DNA from 4 places in the Rhizobium sp. OAE497 genome. Region 4 is predicted to be linked to each of the others. Evidence: predicted binding sites of a transcription regulator. Region 4 holds the regulator's gene; each other region holds the start of a gene.
The links. Region 4 encodes PhoB, which activates phosphate uptake and scavenging genes when phosphate is short. Its sites were predicted from a motif close to TGTCATNNANCTGTCAT; they were not measured.
Positions count from the first base shown of each region.

Region 1: a site for PhoB is predicted at 2,455-2,471, ahead of pstS (phosphate ABC transporter substrate-binding protein PstS). Genes of this name have one in related genera too.
Region 2: a site for PhoB is predicted at 2,240-2,256, ahead of ABIE40_RS13860 (DUF1045 domain-containing protein). Genes of this name have one in related genera too.
Region 3: a site for PhoB is predicted at 3,030-3,046, ahead of ugpB (sn-glycerol-3-phosphate ABC transporter substrate-binding protein UgpB). Genes of this name have one in related genera too.

Region 1 is NZ_JBEPOA010000001.1:1,375,221-1,380,380, reverse strand. It holds gene pstA (phosphate ABC transporter permease PstA) at 1-254, opposite strand, end outside; gene pstC (phosphate ABC transporter permease subunit PstC) at 256-1,233, opposite strand; gene pstS (phosphate ABC transporter substrate-binding protein PstS) at 1,318-2,340, opposite strand; gene ABIE40_RS07050 (SDR family NAD(P)-dependent oxidoreductase) at 2,632-3,429, opposite strand; gene ABIE40_RS07045 (MarR family winged helix-turn-helix transcriptional regulator) at 3,581-4,042, shown strand; gene ABIE40_RS07040 (cupin domain-containing protein) at 4,055-4,399, opposite strand; gene ABIE40_RS07035 (LysE family transporter) at 4,408-5,025, opposite strand; gene ABIE40_RS07030 (tetratricopeptide repeat protein) at 5,105-5,160, opposite strand, start outside.
Region 2 is NZ_JBEPOA010000001.1:2,700,215-2,705,374, forward strand. It holds gene ABIE40_RS13850 (AzlC family ABC transporter permease) at 1-444, opposite strand, end outside; gene ABIE40_RS13855 (AraC family transcriptional regulator) at 551-1,408, opposite strand; gene ABIE40_RS13860 (DUF1045 domain-containing protein) at 1,456-2,163, opposite strand; gene ABIE40_RS13865 (NAD(P)/FAD-dependent oxidoreductase) at 2,279-3,454, opposite strand; gene mnmC2 (tRNA (5-methylaminomethyl-2-thiouridine)(34)-methyltransferase MnmC2) at 3,453-4,175, shown strand; gene ABIE40_RS13875 (hypothetical protein) at 4,200-5,027, opposite strand; gene ABIE40_RS13880 (response regulator) at 5,077-5,160, opposite strand, start outside.
Region 3 is NZ_JBEPOA010000001.1:266,457-271,616, forward strand. It holds gene pmtA (phospholipid N-methyltransferase PmtA) at 1-249, opposite strand, end outside; gene dnaN (DNA polymerase III subunit beta) at 364-1,482, opposite strand; gene ABIE40_RS01365 (hypothetical protein) at 1,577-1,738, shown strand; gene rsmI (16S rRNA (cytidine(1402)-2'-O)-methyltransferase) at 1,728-2,639, shown strand; gene ABIE40_RS01375 (YraN family protein) at 2,639-3,007, shown strand; gene ugpB (sn-glycerol-3-phosphate ABC transporter substrate-binding protein UgpB) at 3,122-4,447, shown strand; gene ugpA (sn-glycerol-3-phosphate ABC transporter permease UgpA) at 4,512-5,160, shown strand, end outside.
Region 4 is NZ_JBEPOA010000001.1:455,515-460,674, forward strand. It holds gene pstA (phosphate ABC transporter permease PstA) at 1-577, shown strand, start outside; gene pstB (phosphate ABC transporter ATP-binding protein PstB) at 593-1,408, shown strand; gene phoU (phosphate signaling complex protein PhoU) at 1,453-2,166, shown strand; gene phoB (phosphate regulon transcriptional regulator PhoB) at 2,200-2,883, shown strand; partial or broken gene ABIE40_RS02315 (GcrA family cell cycle regulator) at 2,984-3,502, opposite strand; gene ABIE40_RS02320 (aspartate aminotransferase family protein) at 3,929-5,128, shown strand.

The sequences.
Region 1 (5,160 bases), 920 kb from region 4:
GTACCGATGATGACGGCGAGAACCACCATCATCAGGCTGCCCATGAAGGCATTGGCAAGACCGCCGTCTTCGCCCGGCGGCGGGGTCATTTCGGTGATGAGCTTCGGGCTCAGCGCCGAGAGGCCGTTGATCAGCGTCGTCCAGAGGATCCAGATCAGGAAGATGAGGCCGAGGCCGGTGGCGGCGACGCAAAGCGTCAGCGCGATTGCGCTCTTGATCTGGCGGCTGCGGTAGAGGGAGGAGGAAACGCTCATGTTACTCGCCTCTCTGCTTTGCCATGCGCAACAGCATCAGCTTTGCGGCCGCAAGGACGATGAAGGTGACGACAAAGAGGATGAAGCCGAGGGCGATCAGCGACGACAGATAGATGTCGGTATCGGCTTCGGTGAATTCGTTGGCGATGGCGGCGGCAATCGAGTTGCCGGGCTCCATCAGCGAGATCGCGATGTTGTGCGTGTTGCCGAGCACGAAAGTGACGGCCATGGTTTCGCCGAGCGCACGGCCGAGGCCAAGAAAGATGCCGCCGACGACGGCGGTGCGGGTGTGCGGGATGACGATATCGCGCACCACTTCCCAGCGGGTCGAACCCAGCGCATAGGCCGATTCCTTCAGCTGCGCGGGAACGACGAGGAAGACGTCGCGCATGACCGAAGAAATATAGGGAATGATCATGATCGCCAGCACGATACCCGACGTCAGCATGCCGATACCCATCGGAGCGCCGGAGAACAGCAGACCGATGCCGGGGATCGGCCCCAGCCAGTCGATCAGCGCCGGCTGAACGTAATCGGACATGAAGGGGGCGAAGGTGAAGAGGCCCCACATGCCGTAGATGATCGAGGGAATGCCGGCGAGCAGCTCGATGGCGCCGCCGATCGGTCCGCGCAGCCAGCGCGGCGCGACTTCCGTGACGAAGACGGCAATGCCGAGGCTGATGGGAACGCCGATCAGCATCGCCAGCGCAGAAGTGACCAGCGTGCCGTAGATCGGTACCAGACCGGCAAAATGCTGGGCGACGGGATCCCATTCGGTGCCGGTGATGAAACCGAAGCCGAAGGTGCGGAAGGCCAGAAGCCCGCCCCATGCCATGGAGATTGCAGCGGCCAGAAGCGCTGCGAGGACGAACAGGCCGCAGCCCATCACGATCCAGAAGAAAATGCGGTCGCCGGTGGCGCCATCGCGGCGCTTCACCTCCGGCCCAACGGCCGGCAGCGATGCCAGTGCTTCGCTCATATCTATACTCGACTTGCTTTTGAGGGGGCTTCAAAGCAATCGGGGCAGAGAGAAACGCTCCCTGCCCCGGCATTCACGGAGGACTTAGCCCTTGAAGGACGCCGTCCAGTAGTCTTCGATCTGCTTGACCAGGCTGGCCGGCAGCGGAACGTAGTCGAGGGAAGAGGCTTCCTTCTGACCGTTCTCAAGCGCCCACTTGAAGAAGGCGAAGGCGGCCTTGGAGCGCTCGGCGTCCTTCGGCTGCTTGTACATGATCGCCCAGGTGGTCGCGGTGATCGGCCAGGCCTTTTCGCCCGGAGCGTTGGTCATGATCAGGTAGAAGTCCTGAGCCTTGCCCCATTCGGCGCTGGCAGCGGCAGCCGAGAAGCTGTCTGCATTCGGCTTCGGATACTGGCCGGCAGCGTTCTCGACGAGAACGTAGGGCAGCTTGTTCTGCAGGGCGTAGGCGTATTCGACGTAACCGATCGAATCCTTGACGCGGGTGACGTAAGCAGCGACGCCTTCGTTGCCCTTGCCGCCGATACCGACCGGCCAGTTGACGGCGGTGCCTTCACCGACCTTGGACTTCCAGTCCGGATTGACCTTGGAGAAGAAGTTCGTCCAGTTGAACGAGGTGCCCGAGCCGTCCGAACGGTGAACGACGGCGATCTGGCTGTCGGGCAGCTTGAGGCCCGGGTTCAGGTCGGCGATGGCCTTGTCGTTCCACTTGGTGACGTTGCCGAGGTAGATGTCGGCGAGAACCTTGCCCGAGAGCTTGAGTTCGCCCGACTTGATGCCCTTGACGTTGATGACGGGAACGATGCCGCCGACGACGACCGGGAACTGGCCGAAGCCACCGGCCGAAAGGTCTTCAGGCTTCATCGGAGCGTCGGACGCGCCGAAATCGACCGTAGCAGCCTTGATCTGGGCGATACCGCCGCCCGAGCCGATCGACTGGTAGTTCAGCTTGTCGCCGGTCTGCTTGTTGTAGTCCGCAGACCACTTGGACAGGACCGGATAGACGAAGGTCGAACCAGCGCCGGTAATGTCGGCGGCGGAAGCGGAGACTGCGAAAGCCGCAGCCAGGCCGGCGCCGAGGCAGGCCGAAAGAAGTTTCTTGGTGAGCATTATGGTCTCTTCCCTGAATGGAACGAACAATCGACGAGACCGGCGCCATGGAGGGGGTATCCATTGGCAAGGGCGCTGAAATTTCCCGTCGCAAAGGCGGGCTAGGCGCTGCACATTACAGTTTGATGACAGTCCTGCGACAGTTCGGAGTCAGTGCCTCAAGGCGGAACATGCGTGCAGAAGTGTTCATTCACTAAATCAAGGATTTAACTTGTAAGGCTCTGGAAAGATTACAAAATGTTAATGTCGAGCTGCGTTGGTTTGACGCAGCTCGACACCCAGGCTTACCGATTAAGCGACGCCGTAGCGGCTTGCCGGCTTGTTATGAGAGAGGTTCGGACCGAGTGCGTGGCGCGCGGTCGTGAAGGCTTCGTAGTCGGCGGGATCCGGGAGCGACGGAATGGTAACGACTTCGCCCTGGTCGAAACCGGCGAGTGCGGCATCGACGAGATCAGTGACCTCCATGACCATCGACGGCGGCAGCTGATCGATGGAATTGCCGGCGCGCTCGAAGATTTCGGTGCGGGTGAGGCCCGGCAGAACTGCCTGAACCTTGACGCCCTTCGGACCCGCTTCGGCATGGATCGACTGCGTGAGGTTGAGCACGAATGCCTTGGTGGCATTGTAGGTACCGTGGAACCGCTCAGCGAGGAAGGCCACGACCGAGGCGATGTTGATGATGCTACCCTTGCCGCGCTTGGCAAAAGTCTGGGCGGCAGCGACGCCGAGGCGGTTGACGGCAACGACGTTCACTTCGATCATCGTCTCGAGATAATCGATATCATCTTCGAGCATCGTGGTTTTCGAGCCGATGCCGGCATTGTTGACGAGAAGCGTGATCGCCTCGTCCTCCCGCAGCCGCTTCTCAACCTTGCGCACTTCGTCGCGATTGGTCAGGTCGGCCTGAAACACCTCTGCCTTGATGCCATGAGCAGCCGAAAGCTTGTCCGCCAGAGCCTTCAAGCGGGCGGCGTCGCGGGCCACCAGCAGCAGATCGTAGCCACGTTTTGCAAGGCGATCGGCATAGGTGGCGCCGATGCCGGCGGAGGCGCCGGTGATGAGAGCAGCACCAAGAGACGAGTGTGACATCGCTAAATCCTTTTCGATGCGTTGGTAATTAGTGGTATATGCCACTATATTGAGATCGATTGGATTTTGCGCAAGAGCGCACGGCAGAAAAATAATCAAAGGCGATTGACGATCGCCCACGATGCGGGGAGATGGGATCAGGAGATCGACGATGGATGAGAAAGTACCGGTTTACGAAAGCTGGGCCGTTTGCAGCAACAGCGCGCTTCGCCGCGCAACGCGACAGCTCGGGCAGCTCTACGAGGATGTGTTTGCGCCGAGCGGGCTGAGAGGCACGCAATTCAGCCTGATGACGCAGATCCACATGAACGGCAGGCCCTCGCTGAAATTCCTGGCCGACGGGCTCGTCATGGACCTTTCGGCACTCGGCCACACGCTGAAACCGCTGATCCGGGATGGGCTGGTGAAGCTTGAGCCGGATGCGAAGGACAAGCGCGTCAAGCGCGCCATGCTGACGCCAGCCGGCATCGCCAAATGGGAGGAAGGCAACCGCCTCTGGGCCGAAGCTCGCGACCGCTTCGAAAACGCCTTCGGCGCTGAAGCCGCGGCAGAGCTGCGCAACACGCTGAACCGCATTTCCTCAGCGGAATTTGCGGAGAGTTTCAGACGTTGAGGCGGCTCGCCGCTACAGCCGGATCACGTAATCCTTGCGAGTCGTTTCAATGACTTCCCAGGTTCCCTTGAAGCCGGGTCTGAGGATCATCCGGTCGCCGGCTTTGAGGTGAACGGCGGCGCCGCCGTCTTCGGTAACGATCGAGTGGCCGGAGAGGACGTTGAAATATTCCCATTCGTCGTAGGAAATGCGCCACTTGCCGGGTGTCGCTTCCCAGATGCCAGCGTAGAGGCCGCCCTCGGCTTCCTCGAAATTCCAGGTGCGGAACTGGGGATCGCCGGAGAGGATGCGGTCCGCATCGGGAGCGCCGGCCTCCGGTTCGACGGCGTCGATATCGAAAACGAACTGGTTCGGCATAGGGCCTCCTAGCGGGCGGATGTGAGGAGCTTCATGCCGAAGCCCATGAAGATGACGCCGGCCATGGCATCGATGACCCGGCGGCCGCGGGCATAGGCACCGGCAACGGCCGGATTGCGCAGGATCGTCAGCACCAGCGTGTACCAGAGCGACGAGACTAGGACCATGGTGGCGACGGCAAGCGCGCCATGCATCCAGGAATGATCGGCCGGCAACGTCGCGGCGAAGAGACTGGCGACGAAGAAGGCGGATTTCGGATTGGCGAGATTGGTGGCAAGACCCGACCAGAAAGCCTGCTTCGGGCTGATTGCGGGGCGCAGCACGGGTTCGCCCGGCAGCGCAGCGTGGCGGTAGGTGCGCCAGAGCAGCTTGGCCCCGAGCCAGAGAAGATAGGCGCCACCGGCGATCTTCAGGAAGAGATAGGCGAAGGGGGCGGCCGCAAATAGCGCGCTGATCCCGAGCCAGCCCGCCAGTCCCCAACAGAAGGTGCCGAGAATGACGCCAGCGATCACCGCGACCGCAGCGCGGGCAGAGCCTTCGAGCGCCGTGCGCACCACGAGGAAGAAATTCGGGCCGGGCGTGATGGCGGCAACGGCCCAGATGGCGGCAACGGAGAGAAGAAACATGGGGCTGCGGACTCGCGAGAATGGATTTCGAGCGCGAGCTTAGAGGCTTTGCATCCGGCGGCCAAGGCCGTGGGCGGCGCTATTCCAGCCCGACGCGCTTTGCTCCATCTCGAAAGGGTGCCTGATCGGCCGGGG
Region 2 (5,160 bases), 2.2 Mb from region 4:
GGGATCGCCAAGGAACGCACCAAGCGTGGCGCCTGCCAGTCCCGAGATCACCCAGGCGAGATAGAACGGCGTCGCGAGCCCGGCAAACCAGGCCGGCGTCAGCCGCGCCACACCGGCCCGGAACTCCGCCATCGCCCAGATCTCGTCGGCAAGGAGCAGCACGGAGAGATAGCGGGCGCGCGGCGGAAAGGCCTGCATCTTGGTGCCGATCGAGGCGCCCATCAGCACATGGCGGATATTAACGAGCAATGCCGCGAAGCCCAGCCCCGCCCAGGAGGCCGGATGCGTCCAGATATCCATCGCCACGAATTGCGATCCGCCGGCAAAGACCAGCGCGCTCATCAGCCCGGTCTCGACGGGCGAAAGCCCCTTGGTGGCGGCAACGGCGCCGAAGACCAGCCCGATCGGGATCACGGCGGCGATCAGCGGCGCGATCGCCCGCATGCCGCCGGAAAATTCCGCCCAGAATTCATTCTTGTTCACGTTCAAAAACTCCGCTTGCTGCGGAGGTCATAGAGCCGCGCCGAAGCGGCGTCTTGAACGAAAGTGATTATCGGGCGCGGTACTGGCCGGGCGTTATCCCGGTGCGCGCCTTGAAATGGCGGGTGAAATGCGCCTGATCGGCAAAGCCGCACTCGAGCGCGATCTCCGCCGGCTGCTCGCCCGCCTGCAGCTTGCGCCGCGCGATCCGCACGCGGATATCGGTCAGGAACGCATGCGGCGTGATGTGAAATTCCTTGCGGAAGGCGCGGATCAGATGCGCGCGGCTGAGCCCGGCAACGCCTGCCAGTTCCTCGAGCCCTATATCGGTCGCGTAGTTCTCCATCAGGTAGTCGCGGGCCTGGCGCACCGCCGACCGCTCCTTGGTATCGACGGGCACGATGATCGAACTGCCATGCTGGCGGAACATCGCGTCGAGCACCTGGAACATCGCCTGGCTGCTCTCCAGCGCCCCGCTGCCGATTTCGAGAATCTCATGCGCCTGCTGAAAGGCGGCGGCGAGCTTCGGGTCGTGCAGGATCTGCTTGCCGAAGGCGGGCGTACCCTGAAAGCTCTTGCCGGTCACATCTTCGAGGACTTCCCGGAACAGCGCCATGTCAGGATAGATCATCCGGTAGCGGTATCCGCCCTCGGTCGGCGCCCCGTCATGCGTCTCGCCGGGATTGATCAGATAGAGGTCGCCGGGGCCGGATGCCTCGCGCGTGCCGCGGATCGTGGCGATCTGGCTGCCGCTCTCGATGGCGCCGATACTGAACGTATCATGCGCATGCGGCGCGAATTCGTGGGTCAGGAAGGTTGCGCTCAGGCATTCCATGCCGCCGAAACGGCGGTCGCGCCAGAAGCGCGTCGTCTCCGCGCCGGCAAGCGGCATGACATCGGTTGCCTGTTCCTGCGAGATATTCTGCATCGCGCGGATATAGCACCAATCCGCGCCGGCTTCTTGAACAAAAGTGATCAAGCGATCTTGCGGGCGCTGACCTTGCCCATCGGGTGCAGCGAGTGCACGCGGAACGGCCCGCCCATCCCCTCTTCCATCATCAGCGCGATGTTGGAAATCTGGATCGGCTCGTTCAGCACAGGCTCGAAGATCGACCGCAGCGCCTGCTCGATGCGGGGCATGTCGACGCAATTGACGGGACCGGTGACCGGCATGTGGAACCGGAATTCGTCCATCACGTAAGGGTTGCCCCAGCGGTGCAGATTGGCGAATTGCGCCGCCGAGAGACCATCGGGATCGCTGCGTTCGATATCGGCTTCCGACAGAGGCGCGCGAAAGCGATCGAAATGCTGGACGATCGACGACGCCAGATAGCGGACGTTCTCGCAGGGCAGCGTCGGCACCAGGCTGTAATAATTGCCGAGCCGGGCCACTTCGATACGCGGCACACTGAAAGGCTGGATCGTGCCGGAGAACCGCATCAGCTCCCGCAAGAGTTGTGCTTCCGAAACATCCGCGGAAAGGTGGAACGGTGCCTTCAGCACGCCATGAAATCCATAGCGGCGCGGCACGGCCGTGTGGAAGGCGATCTCGTGAATGCCAAGCCCGCGAACGGCCGGCGGCTCCAGCATCTCGCCCGAAAAGACGTTACGGCCAAGCCAATTGGCCGCCACATGGCTGAGCGGATCGCTCGGCGAAGGCGTGAAGCAAATGGCATAACGCATGCGATTTCCTCCATCTGAGAGTGCAGTGCACGGCCGAATCCGGCACCGTCGATGCGCTAGCAGATAGGTGATTTGCATGACAGAATAACGAAATAAGCTCTGGACTAATTCACGTTTAGCGTGAAGCGGCCGTGATATGGCTGGAAAGCGCGAAACTATCCGGCAGGTCAAACCCTGCGGGCTGACCGGCGATATCGCGAATGACGGCCTCCGCCAGCCTGTGCGCCAGCCCGAAACTCACCTTGAAACCACCCGTCAGCGCATGGAGCCGGGGATGATCGGGATGGCACCCTACCATCGGATCGCGGTCGATCGCCTTCGGCCGCAACCCTGCCCAGCGTTCGACGACGGGCGCATCGGCCAACGCCGGCGCCATTTCGCGCGCCGCCGCAATCAACGGGTCCAGCTGGTCATCGGTACCATAGGGATCGGCGAAGCTGTTCTCGCTGGTGCTGCCGATCGCGACATGGCCGCCTTCATGCGCCACGATATAGAGACCGTCGCGGAAGATCACTGGAAAGGCCGGATCGATATCGGCTTTCAGCAGCGCCGCCTGCCCCTTCACCGGCTGTCCCAGTGGTTGCGGCAGACTGGGATTGAAGCGCTGCAGGATCGGGAAGGATGCATGCCCGGCCGCGATGATGCAGTGGCCGACGCTCATTCGGGTGCCGTCGATCTCGGCAGTACCTGCCTCCGCGTCCAACGAGCCAAGCGCCGCCATCTCGGCAATCCGCACATGCCGCGCCTGATCGAGAAATGCCTTGAGCGCCGCGACCAGCGCTCGCGGCGCAACACGCGCCGCCAGCGTGTCATGCACGAAGCCGCTGCCGCCTGCAGCCGGATCGATCCAGCCGCTGACGGCGGGCTGATCGGAAACGTGCCAGTGAAACGCGCGGCCCTGCTGGTTCCAGTTGACCTCGGCATCGGCCGAATGCCGGAGCGCGATCGTCTTCAGATGCGGCTTCGGCAGCGGAATGATCCGGCCGGAGCGGCGGTAGCCTGCGGAAAGGCCGGTGGCGGCTTCCAGTGCCGCGATCTCGGTTTCGAGGCTGAGCAGCGCGTCGAACTGGAACTGCTTCTTGGCATTCCACTTGTCCGGCATATGCGGCATCAGCGCGCCCAGCAGGCCGCCGCTGGCGCCCCCGCCGATCCGTCCGGCATCGATCAGCAGCGTATCGATGCCCAGCCGCTCGGCATATACAGCCGCCCACAGGCCCATGATGCCGCCGCCGACGATCAGAAGATCGGCGGATTGACCGGAGAGAAGAGCCGGACTATCGGCTTGTGGCATGACAGATATCGATCCCGATCAGATTGGCAGCAACAGCCAGCCGCTCGAATGGCGAGACGGCGATATGCCCTATTCGCAGGCCTTTGGCGATCATTTTTATTGCCAGACCGACGGCCGCCTCGAATGCGGCCACGTCTTCCTTTCCGGCAACGGCCTACCGGAGCGCTGGGCGGAAAAGCAGAGCTTCCAGATCGGCGAGCTCGGCTTCGGCACCGGCCTGAACTTCGCCGAGACTTGGCGCCAGTGGAAGCTTCACCGCAGGGATGGCCAGCACCTGCACTTCATCTCCTTCGAGCTCTATCCGATGCAGCGCGACGAGATTGCCCGCGCCCTCTCGCACTGGCCGGAGATCGACGCCGAGCGCGACGGCCTGATCGCCGCCTGGCCCGATAGCCCGCAAGGCATCGTCAGTCTCGATCTCGATCCGCAGACCCGCCTCAGCGTCGTCTGTGGTGCGGCGCTCGACGGCGTCAGGGCCGCCGAGCCGCGCTTCGATGCCTGGTATCTCGATGGCTTCGCCCCGTCGCGCAACGGCGACATGTGGTCGGAAGAGCTGATGCGTCTCGTCTGCGACAAGACCGTTCCCGGCGGCAGCTTCGCCACCTATGCGGCCGCCGGCTTCGTCCGGCGCAATCTCGTTGCGGCAGGCTTTGCCGTCGAGCGGCGCAAGGGCTTTGCGGGAAAGCGCGAAATGCTCTGCGGCACCAAGCCTGGCGCTTAAGCAAAGTTTATTTTCAGACCATTGTCATTGGTTGGTATGTATCAAACGCTCATTATCTAGAGCTTTCACGCCCAGCGTCATAGCCATTGTACCAAACTTGAAACCGCGCGGCCTAAAGATCGTGTCCACATCGGCCCCCATAAACTTGACTGCACTCAGCGCGCTATCATCGATACTTTCGATAACTGGAACATGATGGAAACCACTTCTGTCAACTATTGCCATCTGAATGAACCCACCAACTGATCTGTGGACCTTTCGTCGAATCATCTGCTCGATGACTGAACTGCAATCGACATCACCGCCTCCCATCTCGGCGAAGATAGTGTCAAAGTATTCGGATCCTGATCCTATTCGAAAAAACGCCGCATCGAGATCAATCTCAGTTTTCCGAAGCTCGAAACTCGGCTTAGTCGCCGAATTTAACGCATACGCACGAAAAACATTGCTTCCGACGTCGTATCCGTAAATCATAGCCGAGAATGGCGCGCTAAGCTGCTCGATGTGCTTCTTAGCAACATCCAGATATACTGCAGACACATCCTCAACAGAAGGCGGAAGGTAATTTTCATTACTGAACAAGCTGTTAAGCAAAAACTGTGCGGTTGAGTGAGTGAGAGCAGCCGCCAACGTTGAGCCCGCAAAAGCAAACCCATAGGGTGCAAAATGGGTGATATGTCCCGCCGCATTTACACTGCGCATCTCGATCGAGAAAATCTTGGGTGCAATATCCGTAAGGAACCCCTCACCTTTACCGTTCGAAAGTCGGGAATCGGCTACGATTTTCAGGACCGGGAAGTCGTCCTCGCTTAACCCACTAAAGATCTGCTTCTGAATTGCAACAATCGTCATTGAAACTCCAGCGGGACTGCAAAACTGCACCCTTCTGAACGACCTTTCATTATAGGCCGGAGCGGCCCGGCAGCGGCTCGCTCTTGCCGAGCCACAGCTGGATCTTCTCTTCCAGCAGCTCGGGGCTGATCGG
Region 3 (5,160 bases), 190 kb from region 4:
GACAGCGACCAGCCGCTCCGGCTTCACGCCGCGACCGAGAATGGCCTTGGTGATGGCGCCGGTTCCCGGCCCAAGCTCAAGCACCGGCAGTCCGGAATTGAGGTTTATGACGCTCGCCATCTTCTTGGCGGTAATGGAGGAGGTAGGGACGATGGAGCCGACGGTTTTCGGCCCCTGCATCATGCCCTTGAAGAAGCGAATTTCCTCATCGAACTTTTTGCCGAGCCGTTCTTTCAGCCGCAACGCCATGCCATCCTCCTCGTCAAGCAACAAACCGCTGGCTATCTAATTGCAATCATCCAGCAGTAAAACAAGACCAAACGTCGCAATCTGAAAACTTTGCCCGCCAAATGCGACGCGCGTTTACACGCGCATCGGCATCAGAACGTAGAGTGCATCATCGCCGGCCGTGTCGCGAATGAGCGTCGGCGAACCGGCATCGGCCAGCAGAAACACGGCCTGATCGCCGGAAAGCTGTGCAGTGATGTCGAGCAGATATTTGGCGTTGAAGCCGATTTCCATCGCGTCCGTGTCGTATCCGACTGCGACTTCTTCCGTCGCGCTGCCAGAGTCCGGGTTGTTGACGGTGAGCAGCAGCTGTCCTTCGGAAAGCGCCAGCTTCACGGCGCGGCCGCGCTCGGAAGAGATGGTCGAGACGCGGTCGACAGCCTGCGCGAAGGTCGTGCAATCGACGCGCATTTCCTTGTCGTTGCCGGTCGGGATGACACGCTGATAATCGGGGAACGTGCCATCGATCAGCTTCGAGGTCATGACGATCGAGCCGATGCTCAGGCGGATCTTGGCGTCGGAAACCTCGACGGTGACCATCGCCTCGGGATTGTCGACCAGCTTCTGCAACTCGCCAACGGTCTTGCGCGGAATGATGATGCCCGGCATGCCCTCGGAGCCGGACGGCGCCTTGACGTCGGCACGGGCGAGACGGTGACCGTCGGTCGCAACGGCGCGCAGCTTCAGGTCGCCTTCGCTTTCGATCGTGTGGAAGAAGATGCCGTTCAGGTAATAGCGGGTCTCTTCGGTCGAGATCGCAAACTGGGTGCGATCGATCAGCATCTTGAGATCCGTTGCCTTCAGCTTGAAGGAATGCGTGAAGGTGCCGGCGGTCAGATCCGGGAAGTCGGATTGCGGCAGGCACTGCAGCGAGAATTTCGAGCGGCCGGACTGCACGGTCATCGAGCCGCCATCCGTCGATGTCGCAAGCAGAACTTCCGAGCCGTCGGGCAGCTTGCGGACGATGTCGTAAAGAAGATGGGCCGGAACGGTGGTCGCGCCTGCCTGTTCGACATTGGCGGGCGTCGCTTCCGTGACTTCGAGATCGAGGTCGGTCGCCTTCATGTCGAGGTTCTGGCCATCGGCACGCAGCAGGATGTTGGACAGGATCGGGATCGTGTTCCGGCGTTCGACGACGCGGTGAACGTGGTTCAGCGACTTCAGGAGATTGGAACGCTCAATAGTAATACGCATGGGATGCTACCGCTTTCGACCGTGACTGTCCGGGCGCGCAGGCGCGCCAGAAAATGCCTTTCCGGCTCCATGGCCGGAGGAGTGGACGGGCAAAATGGCAGAACTTTGCCGGGCATTGCAAGGGGTGCAAGGCTTTGCGCGGCTGCAAAGGTGGTTTTACACGATGATGCTCACAGAAATCCGAACCCTTGCCGCGAACGAAGCCTGCGCGCATAAAGGGCCGACGCCAGAGAGGGCCTTTGAAATTGAGCAATGAAGAGACGGCGGGCGAGGGCGGTAAACACCGCACCTACCGCCTGCATAATGTCAGCATACCTGCGCGCCCGCTCGAGGCCGCGCTCTATCTGGTCGCGACGCCGATCGGCAATCTCGGCGATATCACGCTTCGCGCGCTCGAAACGCTTGCCGGTGCCGATGTGCTCGCCTGCGAGGATACGCGCGTCACTCGCGTGCTGCTCGACCGCTACGGCATTCAGAACCGCCCTTTCGCCTATCACGAACATAATGCCGACGAGGCCGGGCCGCGCCTGCTGCAGGCACTGGAGGCCGGAAAGTCCGTCGCACTCGTTTCCGATGCCGGAACGCCGCTGGTTTCCGATCCCGGTTACCGCCTGGCGCAGACGACGATCGACAGCGGATACCGCGTCATCCCAATACCCGGCGCCTCGGCGCCGCTCGCCGCACTCGTCGGTTCAGGTCTTCCGAACGATGCCTTCCTCTTTGCCGGGTTTCTTCCCGTCAAGGACAAGGCGCGGCGCGACCGGCTCGGTGAATTCGCGGCGACCCCCGCCACGCTACTCCTCTTTGAGTCTCCCCACCGCATCGGCGCGACGCTTTCTGCGGCCGCCGACGTCCTTGGCGGCGATCGCATGGCCTCCGTCTGCCGCGAGCTGACGAAGACCTACGAGGAGTTTCGCCGCGGCACGCTTGCAGATCTCGCCGCCTATTATGCCGAGAACGATAATGTGAAAGGCGAGATCGTCCTTGTCGTCGCGCCGCCGGAGGAAAAACCGGCCGACGCCGCTGACGTCGATGCGATCCTTGCCGATCTCTCCGGCACCATGCCGACGGCAAAAGCGGCGGCCGAGGCGGCGCGGCTCACCGGTCTGCCGCGCAAGGAACTCTATCAGCGCCTCCTCGACATGAAGGGCGCCTGATGAGCGATAGCGGCACGAGCGTCAGCAGACAGAAGGCGCTCCGCCGCGGACATTTCTCCGAATATGTGGCGGCGCTCTACCTGCTGATGAAGGGCTACCGCATCGCCGCTTTCCGCTATCGCACCAAGCTTGGCGAGATCGATATCATCGCCCGCAAGGGCGATCTTGCCGTTTTCGTCGAGGTTAAAGCCCGGCGTGAAGAGCGGGTCGCGGTCGATGCCGTTTCTTATGCGGCTCAGAAACGCATCCGGGATGCGAGCGATCTCTGGCTTGCTCGCCAGACGAACAGCCACCTGCTATCACAACGCTACGACATCGTTGCAGTGCTTCCAGGCCGGTTGCCCCGGCATTTCCACAATGCCTTTTAGGCATATTGCATAGGCGTGCATTTGTAATTTTTCTGTCATACAAATGTAAAGGAGACGTCACGGAAGGCCTCTATTGGCTTCCTCACCCCAATAACTGGTGGAGAGGGTTTATCCATGTTCAAGACGTTTTCTCTGGCCGCCGCTGCGGTCGTATTGTCTTCGTCGGCGTCCTTTGCCGCAACCGAAATCACCTGGTGGCACGCCATGGGCGGCGAGCTCGGCCAGAAGCTCGAGCAGATCGTTCAGAAGTTCAACGACAGCCAGACCGAATATCACGTGACCCCGGTTTTCAAGGGCACCTATCCTGAGACCCTGACTGCCGCTATCGCCGCTTTCCGCGCAGGTCAGCAGCCGGCTATCGTTCAGGTCTTCGAAGTCGGCACCGGCACGATGATGGCCGCCAAGGGCGCCGTTTATCCGGTCTACAAGCTGATGGCCGATGAAGGCGAGCCGTGGGATCCGTCGAAGTTCATCGCTCCCGTCGTCGGCTACTACTCCGACCCGGAAGGCAACATCCTCTCCTTCCCGTTCAACTCCTCGACGCCGATCCTCTATTACAACAAGGACGTCTTCAAGAAGGCTGGCCTTGATCCGGAAGTCGCTCCGAAGACCTATGCCGAACTGGCAGAATTCTCGAAGAAGATCGTCGATTCCGGCGCTGCCAAGTGCGGCTTCACCATCACCTACGCTGCAACCTGGCTCGGCCTCGAAAACTTCTCGGCCATCCATGACCTGCCCTACGGCACGCTGCAAAATGGCTTCGGCGGCACCAAGGCTGAGCTCAGCTTCAACGGCCCGAACCAGGCTCGTCTCTGGACCGACCTGAAGAAGTGGCAGGATGCCGGTTACTTCCAGTACGGCGGCCCGGGCGGCGGCCCCGATGCAGCTCCGAAGTTCTACTCGCAGGAATGCGCCATCTATATGGGCTCCTCGGGTTCGCGCGCTGGCGTCATCAACAACGCCAAGGCCTTCCAGGTAGGTTTCTCGACGCTGCCTTACTACGACGACGTCACCAAGGATCCGAAGAACTCGATCATCGGCGGCGCGACGCTCTGGACGCTGAACGGCCAGAAGCCGGAAGTCTACAAGGGCGTTGCCAAGTTCTACACCTACCTCAGCCAGCCGGAAGTTCAGGCTGATTGGCACCAGTTCTCTGGCTACCTGCCGATCACCACTGCTGCTTACGACCTCGGCAAGTCGCAGGGTTACTACGAAAAGAACCCGGGCTCCGACGTTGGCCTGAAGCAGATCCTGCGCGGCACGCCGTCCGACAACTCCAAGGGCGTTCGTTTCGGCAACCTGACGCAGATCCGTGACGTCATCGACCAGCAGTTCGAAACCGTGCTCTCCGGCAAGCAGACCGCCCAGCAGGCGCTCGACGAAGCCGTCAAGGAAGGCAACGCCATCCTGCGCGAATTCGAAGAAGCAAACTCGAACTAAGCTTTCGAGGCTGAAGCCAAGCCCTCCCCGCTCCGGGGAGGGCCTTTCCATATCGGGGCGAGCCATGCAGACAAAGCGCACAATCTTCTCGAACCGCGTCCTGCCATATTTCCTTCTGGCGCCGCAGCTCGCAGTCACGTTGGTCTTCTTCATCTGGCCGGCTTTCCAGGCCTTTCGCCAGTCCTTCCTGCGCGAAGATCCCTTCGGCATGAAGACCACCTTCGTCTGGTTCGCCAACTACACGAAGCTGTTCGGCAGCAGCGATTACATGAACGCGCTCTGGGTGACGCTGATCTTCTCGGTCTCAGTCACCGTTCTGTCGATGGGCGTGTCGCTGCTCTTCGCCGTCTGCGTCAATCGTGTTCTGAAGAGCGGACGCATCTATACGACGCTGCTCGTCTGGCCCTACGCGGTGGCGCCTGCGGCCGCCGGTCTCCTCTGGTGGTTCATGTTCAACCCCAGCATCGGCATCCTGCCTTACATCCTTCGCCAGTTCGGCTATGACTGGAACCACCGCCTCGATGGCAATGACGCAATGATCCTCATCGTCATCGCCTCGGCCTGGAAGCAGATCTCCTACAATTTCCTGTTCTTCGTCGCCGGCCTGCAGTCTGTACCGCAGTCGGTGATCGAGGCCGCGTCGATCGATGGCGCCGGTCCGTTCAAGCGCTTCTGGACGGTGGTCTTCCCGCTGATTTCGCCGACGACCTTCT
Region 4 (5,160 bases):
ATTCGCACCGAAGAACCGGCTGACGGATCTCATCGAGGTCAACATCAACAACCTGGCTGCGGTTCCCTCGATCGTCTACGGTCTGCTCGGTCTCTCAGTGTTCATCAACTTCATGGGCATGCCGCGCTCGGCCTCGCTGGTCGGCGGTCTGGTGCTCACGCTGATGACGCTGCCGACGATCATCATCGCGACGCGTGCGGCTCTTCGCGCCGTCCCGCCGTCGATCCGCGCGGCCGCTCTCGGTCTCGGCGCCTCGAAGATGCAGATGGTGTTCCACCATGTGCTGCCGCTCGCCATGCCGGGCATCCTGACCGGCACCATCATCGGCCTGGCGCACGCGCTCGGCGAAACCGCGCCGCTCTTGCTGATCGGCATGGTCGCCTTCGTCGCCAATGCACCGGCCACGCCTCTCGACCCGTCCACCGCGCTCCCCGTCCAGGTCTACATGTGGGCCAACGAAGCCGAACGCGCCTTCGTGGAACGTACGTCGGGTGCCATCATCGTCCTCCTCTTGTTCCTGATCGTCATGAACCTCGGAGCCATCCTCTTGCGCCGTCGCTTTGAGCGCCGCTGGTAAACGGAGTAAAACCCAATGAACATGTTGACAGAAGCAGCAGTTGAAAAGGCTCTGGACCAGAAGATGAACAGCATTCCCTACAAGATGATCGGCCAGGACGTTTCCGTCTATTACGGCGAAAAGCGCGCCCTCTTCGACGTCAAGCTGAACATCCGCGAAAACACCGTCACGGCGCTCATCGGCCCGTCCGGCTGCGGCAAGTCCACCTTCCTACGCAGCCTGAACCGCATGAACGACACGATCGACAATTGCCGCGTCACCGGCAAGATCACGCTCGATGGCGACGATATCTACGATCCGGATATCGACGTCGTCGAACTGCGCGCCCGCGTCGGAATGGTGTTCCAGAAGCCGAACCCGTTCCCGAAGTCGATCTATGAGAACGTTGCCTACGGCCCGCGCATCCATGGTCTTGCCAAGACCAAGGCCGACATGGACCAGATCGTAGAGACCAGCCTGCAACGCGCCGGCCTGTGGAACGAGGTCAAGGACCGCGTTCATGAATCCGGCACAGGCCTCTCCGGCGGTCAGCAGCAGCGCCTTTGCATCGCCCGCGCCGTTGCCGTCTCGCCCGAAGTCATCCTGATGGACGAGCCGTGCTCGGCACTCGACCCGATCGCCACCGCAAAGGTCGAGGAACTGATCCACGAGCTGCGCGAAGCCTACACGATCGTCATCGTCACGCACTCCATGCAGCAGGCCGCTCGCGTTTCGCAGCGCACGGCCATGTTCCATCTCGGCAATCTCGTCGAGGAGAACGACACCGACAAGATGTTCACCAATCCGGACGATCCGCGCACCCAGGATTACATCATGGGCCGCTTCGGCTGATCTTTGGCGTCACGACCCCCGATAGACACTCAAGGACTTTCCCCATGGCATCGACACATATTTTTTCTGCGTATGACGAAGACCTGAAGTTCCTCTCGCGCCGCATTTCCGAAATGGGCGGCCTGGCCGAGCAGATGGTTTCCGACGCTGTCCGCGCCCTCGTCAACGGCGACGCGGCACTGGCGCAGAAGGTCATCTCCGACGACGTGATCCTCGATCACGCCGAGCGCGAGATCAACGACAAGGCGATCGTCACCATCGCCCGCCGCCAGCCGATGGCGTCGGACCTGCGCGAGATCATGGGTTCGATCCGCATCGCCGCCGACCTCGAGCGCGTCGGCGACCTCGGCAAGAACACCGCAAAGCGCGTCATCGCCGTGCAGAGCACCGGCGTTCCGCGCAAGCTCGCCCGTGGCCTGGAGCATCTCTCCGAGCTCGCTCTCGTCCAGCTGAAGGAAGTGCTCGACGTCTACACGACGCGTGCTGCCGACAAGGCGAAGTCGATCCGCGAGCGCGACGAGGAAATCGACGCGATGTACACGTCGCTGTTCCGCGAGCTCCTCACCTACATGATGGAAGATCCGCGCAACATCACCAGCTGCACGCATCTGCTCTTCTGCGCCAAGAACATCGAGCGCATCGGCGACCACGCCACCAACATTGCTGAAACCATCTACTACATGGCGACCGGCGCTCAGCCGGAAGGCGAGCGTCCGAAGGACGACACCGCCAACACCGTCGGCGCGGTAACGGAATAATCATCCGGACCGGGCCTCAGGAGACAGAATAGAATGATCCCGAGAGTTGCAGTCGTTGAAGACGAAGAAGCACTGAGCGTGCTTCTTCGCTACAATCTCGAAGCCGAAGGTTTCGAAGTCGATACCATCCTGCGCGGCGACGAGGCGGAAATCCGCCTCCAGGAGCGCACGCCGGACCTTCTTATCCTCGATTGGATGCTGCCTGGCGTATCAGGCATCGAGCTCTGCCGCCGGCTGCGCATGCGCCCGGAAACCGAGCGTCTGCCGATCATCATGCTGACGGCGCGCGGCGAAGAGAGCGAGCGCGTCCGTGGCCTGTCGACCGGCGCCGACGACTATGTCGTCAAGCCGTTCTCGACGCCCGAGCTCGTTGCCCGCGTCAAGGCGATGCTGCGGCGCGCCAAGCCGGAAGTTCTCTCGACCGTGCTGAAGTGCGGCGATATCGAACTCGACCGCGAAACGCACCGCGTTCACCGCAAGACCCGCGAAGTCCGTCTCGGACCGACCGAGTTCCGCCTCCTGGAGTTTCTGATGTCGTCGCCGGGCCGCGTCTTCTCGCGCTCGCAACTGCTCGACGGCGTCTGGGGTCACGACATCTATGTCGACGAGCGTACCGTCGACGTCCATGTCGGCCGCCTGCGCAAGGCGCTCAACTTCTCGAACATGCAGGATGTCATCCGCACCGTCCGCGGTGCCGGTTATTCCATGGAAGCCTGAGTGATCAAGGAGGCTACGGCCTCCTGATATGCAGATACAAAAAAACGGGCCGAAAGGCCCGTTTTTCGTTTGTCTTTACCCGGCTCAGTTTGCCCGGGCGTGCGGCCCTGCGGCGATCATTGACCGGCTGGTAAGCCAGGCGCTGGTGATAGGTGCAGTAGGGCGAAGAATCCGGGCTTTCGCAGCCGCAGAAATGGAAATCGTCCTTCAGCGGATCGCCGACCGGCCACTTGCAGGTACGCTCGGTCAGTTCCGTCAGGCCGAGACGGCGCGAGATCGGCACGACAACGTTGGAAGCGGGACGATATTCCATCTCCTCCATGACGTCGATTTCGATCTCTTCCTTCAGCATCGTTGCGCCCTGCGGGCGGGCAACGGTGCGGGTCGTCATGCGCGATGCGTAGTTCGGAGCGCGCGGTGCCGAAGTCGTGCGCTTCGGAGCCCGTGCCGCCGTCGCATTGCCGCCGGCCTTGGCACGGCCCGGCAGTGCCAGACGGTGAACCTTGCCGATAACGGCATTCCGGCTCACGCCTCCAAGTTGCGCCGCGATCTGGCTAGCGCTCAACCCTTCGGACCACAGTTTCTTGAGTTTCTCGACCCGCTCGTCTGTCCAGTTCATGCCCTGTGTCTCCGCCGTTTAAGCGTTGTGAAGGCAGAATCCTTCACCGTTTGCCCCGGATGAATCCGACACAAGAAACGCTTGACTAATTTTGGTGACTAGTTCCGCCGCATGCAGTCTAGTAATTGAGTTTTAACCTAGTGTGAGGCTGACTCCGTGACAAGAGTCGCGGGAATCCGGATGAATCGAATTTCAAGTTTTCCCCAACTTGCTTCCCCACAGAGTCATTTCTGCAACATTAGCTGTTGATGAAACGCGACATCGCTTGAGCGTCACCCAGAAGCCACGAAAGCCGTAGTTTTGTTGACATTGCAGTGCGAAAAGTAAATAGTGCACAGCGCCGCCGAGAGGCGGCATTTTTAATTTTTCGGACCTGGTTTTTTAGCCGGAGTCCGGTTGCCCATAACGCTGACAGGAGACCGCGCCATGGCTGAAGCCGCGCCGCTATATGATACCTATTCTCGTGCCCCTCTGCGGTTCGAGCGAGGTGAGGGCGTCTGGCTGATTACCGAGTCCGGCGAGCGATATCTGGATTTTGGCGCCGGCGTTGCCGTGACCGCTGTCGGCCACAGCCATCCTCATGTTGTCGATGCCCTGAAGGCGCAGGCCGAGAAGGTCTGGCACCTCTCCAACATCTACGAGATCCCAGGCCAGGAAAAGCTCGCAACGAGGCTGACGGAAGCGACTTTCGCCGACAAGGTGTTCTTCACCAATTCGGGTGCGGAAGCCCTGGAATGCGCGATCAAGACCGCGCGCCGCTACCAGTATTCGAAGGGCCATCCGGAGCGCTTCCATATCATCACCTTCGAAGGCGCCTTCCATGGCCGTACGCTGGCGACGATCGCCGCCGGCGGCCAGGAAAAGTATCTCGAAGGCTTCGGTCCTAAGACCCCTGGTTTTGATCAGGTGCCTTTCGGCGATGTTGAAGCCGTCCGCGCGGCGATCACCGATGCGACGGCTGGCATTCTCATCGAGCCGGTACAGGGCGAGGGCGGTATCCGCCCGGCGACCGTCGAGTTCATGAAGGCGCTGCGCCAGCTCTGCGATGAGCATGGCCTGCTGCTGATCCTCGACGAAGTGCAGACCGGCGTTGGCCGTACCGGCAAGTTCTTCGCCTATGAATGGTCCGGTGTGAGCCCCGACATCATGGCTGTTGCCAAGGGCATCGGCGGCGGTTTCCCGCTCGGCGCCTGCCTTGCGACGGCTGAGGCGGCCTCCGGCATGAAGGCCGGCACGCACGGCTCGACCTATGGCGGCAATCCGCTCGCCATGGCCGTCGGCAGTGCCGTTCTCGATATCGTGCTCGCCGATGGCTTCCTGCAGCACGTCCGCGACGTGTCGCTGGTCTTCCGCCAGGGGCTGGCGTCGCTGAAGGATCGCTATCCTGACGTGATCGAGGATATCCGCGGCGAAGGCCTGCTGCTCGGCATCAAGGCCGCCGTTCCCTCGAGCGAACTCCTGGCTGCGATCCGCGGCGCGCATCTGCTGGGTGTCCCGGCGGGCGATAACGTCATCCGTCTCCTGCCGCCTCTGGTGGTGACTGCGGAAGAAGCCCGCGAAGGCCTCGCACGCATCGAGCAGGCCGCCGAGAGCATTCGCGCAGCCAAGGCCAAGAAGACGGCTTGAACGGATAGATGCCTTACGAGGCAAACAGGTAA